2 regions of the Streptomyces sp. NPDC002853 genome follow, and region 2 is predicted to be linked to the other one. Evidence: predicted binding sites of a transcription regulator. Region 2 holds the regulator's gene; the other holds the start of a gene.
What was found. Region 2 encodes HspR, which represses chaperone genes until heat shock. Its sites were predicted from a motif close to TTGAGNNNNNNNNNCTCAA; they were not measured.

Region 1 (2,390 bases), on a different contig from region 2:
ATAGACAGTGCCGGAAAGATCGGCAAAGGGTGGACATGACGGAAGGAGCGTCTCACCTTGGACCCGAGCGCGTCGGCCGCCCCCACGGCGCCCGAGGAGACGGCCCCGCCCGGCCTGGACGCCATCCCGCGACAACGGGAGCGCGCACCCGAGGTGACCGCCCCCGAGGTGACGACCGCGCCCGTCCGGCGCCCACGCCTCTGGCGCCTGCTTCCGACCCCCACGGGCACGCCCTTCACGTTCGGCTACGCCGCGGTCCTCGCCTTGACGTCGCTCCTGGCGCAGTACGCGGACCCGTCCCTGATCTCGGACCTGCACCGGCACTCCAGTACGGACGTCGCGCACCTGGCGCAGCAGCCGCTGCTCGTCCTGGTGGCCAGCGCGCTGTGGATCGCGGGCGGCATCGCGTCGCCGTACGCGATCGGCTTCCTGCTGGTCCTCACGGCCCTCGAACGCCGTGTCGGCGCGCTGCGCACGGCGGGCGTCTTCCTGCTCGGTCATGTCGTGGCCACCCTCGCGACCGAGGTCCCCGTCGGCCTCTCGGTTCTCGCGGGGCATCTGCCCGACAGCTCCCTGCACCGCCTCGACTACGGCATCAGCTTCGGTGTCGCGGCGAGTGTCGGAGCGCTGGCCGGGCTCTTCAGGCCATGGCTCCGGTGGCTGGTGCTCGCCGGCTTCGGCGGCATGCTGATCGACGACCTGATCGCGTTCGCGGACCCGATGACGAATTGGGGCCACTTGCTGGCCCTGTCGATCGGCGTCGCCACGTGGCCGCTGGTGCGACGGTGGCGCCGGCCCGCCTGACCGACCACTCGTTGCCGCCTGCCTTCCCGCACGTGCCGAAGTGATCGCTCACAGCGAACATCCCTTGGGGAACATTCATGGACTCACGAGCATTGAGTCCACATAGCTCAACTTGAATGCCGAAGGGGAGATCATGACTACTGAGTCCGCCGAGTCGAAGCCGTCCACACCGCTGACACTGCCCGTGCTGCCGCTCGACGACGAGGTTGTCCTGCCCGGCATGGTGGTTCCGTTCGACCTGTCCGACACCGAGGTGCGCGCCGCGGTCGAGGCGGCCCAGGCCGCCGCACGCTCCGATGGGAGCAGCAAGCCGCAGGTCCTTCTTGTTCCGCGCATCGACGGGACGTACGCCGCGACCGGCGTCCTCGGCACCGTCGAACAGGTCGGCCGCCTCTCCGACGGCGACCCCGGCGCCCTGATCCGCGGCCGTGGCCGCGTGCGGATCGGCGCCGGGACGACCGGGCCCGGCGCCGCGCTCTGGGTGGAAGGCGTCAAGGTCGACGAGACCGTGCCCGACCCCCTGCCCGGTGCCGTGGCCGAGCTGGTCAAGGAGTACAAGGCGCTGGCCACCAGCTGGCTCAAGAAGCGCGGTGCCTGGCAGGTCGTGGACCGCGTCACGCAGATCGACGACGTCTCCGCGCTCGCCGACAACTCCGGATACTCACCCTTCCTCTCCACCGATCAGAAGATCGAGCTCCTGGAGACCGGCGACCCGGTCGCCCGCCTCAAGCTCGCCACCGAGCAGCTGCGCGAGCACCTCGCCGAGCAGGATGTCGCCGAGTCCATCGCCAAGGACGTACAGGAAGGCGTCGACAAGCAGCAGCGCGAGTTCCTGCTCCGGCGCCAGCTCGACGCCGTGCGCAAGGAGCTGCGTGAGATCAACGGCGAGCAGGACGGTGAGGAGTCCGACGACTACCGCACCCGTGTCGAAGCAGCCGACCTCCCCGGACACGTCCGCGAGGCCGCCCTCAAGGAGGTCGACAAGCTGGAGCGTTCCAGCGACCAGTCGCCCGAGGGTTCCTGGATCAGGACCTGGCTCGACACCGTCCTCGAACTCCCCTGGAACGAACGGACCGAGGACGAGTACGACATCAAGGGCGCCCAGAACGTCCTCGACGCCGAGCACGCGGGCCTTGAGGACGTGAAGGAGCGCATCACCGAGTACCTCGCCGTGCGCAAGCGGCGCGCCGACCGTGGCCTCGGGGTCGTCGGCGGCCGCCGTGGCGGCGCGGTGCTCGCCCTGGTGGGTCCTCCTGGCGTCGGCAAGACCTCGCTCGGCGAGTCCGTCGCGCACGCCATGGGCCGCAAGTTCGTGCGGGTGGCGCTCGGCGGCGTACGCGACGAGGCGGAGATCCGCGGACACCGTCGTACGTACGTCGGGGCGCTGCCCGGACGCATCGTGCGCGCCATCAAGGAGGCCGGGTCCATGAACCCGGTCGTGCTCCTCGACGAGATCGACAAGGTGGGCTCCGACTTCCGGGGCGACCCGGCGGCCGCCCTCCTCGAAGTCCTCGACCCCGCGCAGAACCACACCTTCCGCGACCACTACCTGGAGGTCGAGCTCGACCTGAGCGACGTGGTGTTCC
Region 2 (2,390 bases):
CGGGCTCCTCGTCGAAGGCCGTACCGACTCCGAGATAGCCGCCCGCCTGGGCATGAACGTCCGCACGGCGCGCGTCCACATCGCGAAGCTCGCCGCCAGGCTGAACAGTCACAGCCGGGCCCAACTCGGCTATCTCATCGACAGGTCGGGCCTGCTGGACCCGGACGCCTGAACCACCGGCCAGGAAACGCCTCAGCCCTTCGCATGCAACCGCCGATGCAACTCCCTGATCTCGTCCGTCAGTTCAGGGGCCGGGCCCTCCACCCTCACGTTGGGGGCGATCTCGTTGATCGGGAGGGATGTGACCGGGGGCGGTGGGGCGTTGAAATGCTTCAGCCATTGGGAGAGCTGGGTGGAGGACGCCGCGTAGACGATTCGGCTCAGGCCCACCCAGCCGTGGGCCGCCGCGCACATGGGGCAGTGTTCGCCCGAGGTGTAGACCGTTGCCCTCGCTCGCTCGTCGGGGGTCATGTGGTCCGCCGACCAGCGGGCCAGTTCGAACTCGGGGTGGCGGGTGTGGTCGCCGCCCGCGACGCGGTTGCGGTCCTCCTTCAGGACCTTGCCGTCGCCCGACACCAGGAGCGAGCCGAAGGGTTCGTCGCCCGCCTCCAGGGCCTCCTCGGCCAGTTCCACGCAGCGGCGCAGGTGCTTCAGGTCCGTGGCATCCATCAGGACTCCGTCCAGGTTCGTAGCAGGTCCTCGCGCTCCGCCAGCCGCGGCGTGCCGCCCTCGTGGCGCCTGCCCCACTCCGCCATCGCGGCCAGCGTGGTCCGCAGGGTCGCCTCGCCCCGCGTCATGCGGGCCAGGAGCGCCTGGGACAGGTCGTACTCCGTCTGTGAGTACCCCGACGCCGCCGCCGTGTACACCGTCAGGTCCGTGTCGCTCTCCTCGCCGGGGACGCCCGTGACCCGCAGCGTCATCGTCGGGGCCTCGTCCTCCCCTCCCAGGCCGAGTGTCAGCGCCATGTCCACCAGGACGCCCACCCGGCGCTTCATGGACGTCACCGGGACGTCCCGCGCCACCAGGGCGTGCACGTCCTCCCAGAGCCACAGGCCCGACTGCTTGTCGCCCAGGGCCATCACGCCCTCCGGCGTCAGCCGCACGCCCGCCGCGAGGCCCGACGGCTTCGCGCCCACGTACACATCGCCCTCGGCGATCCAGAAAAGTCCCACCATGGCCATGGCGGCCCCCTACTCCCCCAGCGAAAATCTTCAGGTCGTTCGCGCCAACGCGCGTCGGGGCCGGGAGGTTCCCCTCCCGGCCCCGACCTGAGCGTACGAAAACTACTGCTCCGTCGTCCTCTTCGGACGCCACACCACCAGCGCGCTCGCCTGCTGCACGTCCTGGTACGGGACCAGGTCGCGGCGGTACGACGCGTGAACCGCCGCCTCGCGCTGCTGCATCGCGGCAGCCGCGCCCTCGACGGCGCTGGACAGTTCCACCACTCTCGCCTGCAGCGCCGCGACCTGGTTCTCCAGCTCGATGATGCGCTTGATGCCGGCGAGGTTGATGCCCTCTTCCTGCGACAACTGCTGCACTGTGCGCAGCAGTTCGATGTCGCGGGCGGAGTAGCGACGGCCGCGGCCCGCCGTGCGGTCCGGGGAGACCAGACCGAGGCGGTCGTACTGCCGCAGGGTCTGCGGATGGAGGCCCGAAAGCTGGGCGGCCACGGAGATGACGTAGACCGGCGTCTCGTCGGTCAGTTGGTACGCCCGCCCAAAATTGGACTGTCGACGACGGCCGTCCATCTCATGCTCCCTTCGCGGCCTGGAACAGTTCTGCCCGCGGATCGTCGTCCGCAGTCGCCTCGCGGTAGGTCTCCAGGGCTTCCTTCGCCTGGTCGCTCAACGACGTCGGTACGGATACCTCCACCGTCACCAGGAGATCGCCCCGCGAGCCGTCCTTGCGCACCGCGCCCTTGCCCCGCGCCCGCATCGTACGACCGTTGGGGGTGCCCGGAGGCAGCTTCAGGGTGACCGGCGGGCCGCCCAGGGTGGGGACCTTCACCTCGCCGCCCAGTGCCGCCTCGGCGAACGTCACCGGCACCGTCACCGTCAGGTTGTCGCCCTTGCGGCCGAAGACCGGGTGGGTGTCGACGTGCACGACGACGTACAGGTCGCCCGCCGGGCCGCCCCGTTCACCGGGACCGCCCTTTCCGCGCAGCCGGATCCGCTGGCCGTCCGAGACGCCCGCCGGAATCCGCACCTGCATCGTGCGCGACGACTTCGCCCGGCCCGAGCCCTTGCAGACGTCGCAGGCGTCCTGGGCGATGAGCCCGCGGCCCTTGCAGTCCACGCAGGGATCGGTGAGGGAGAAACCGCCGCCGCCGCCCCGCGTGACCTGGCCCGTGCCGACGCACGTCGGGCACACGCGCGGTGTGCCGTTCTTGT

Region 1: lon (endopeptidase La) is a predicted target of HspR. The motif match lies at 897-915, and genes of this name have one in related genera.

What each region holds. Positions count from the first base shown of each region.
Region 1 covers NZ_JBSFUS010000003.1:158,681-161,070, reverse strand. The annotation lists gene ACWD02_RS08605 (rhomboid-like protein) at 58-804, shown strand; gene lon (endopeptidase La) at 938-2,390, shown strand, end outside.
Region 2 covers NZ_JBSFUS010000010.1:178,878-181,267, reverse strand. The annotation lists gene ACWD02_RS27745 (LuxR C-terminal-related transcriptional regulator) at 1-172, shown strand, start outside; gene ACWD02_RS27740 (nucleoside deaminase) at 193-669, opposite strand; gene ACWD02_RS27735 (hypothetical protein) at 669-1,181, opposite strand; gene ACWD02_RS27730 (heat shock protein transcriptional repressor HspR) at 1,284-1,748, opposite strand; gene dnaJ (molecular chaperone DnaJ) at 1,750-2,390, opposite strand, start outside.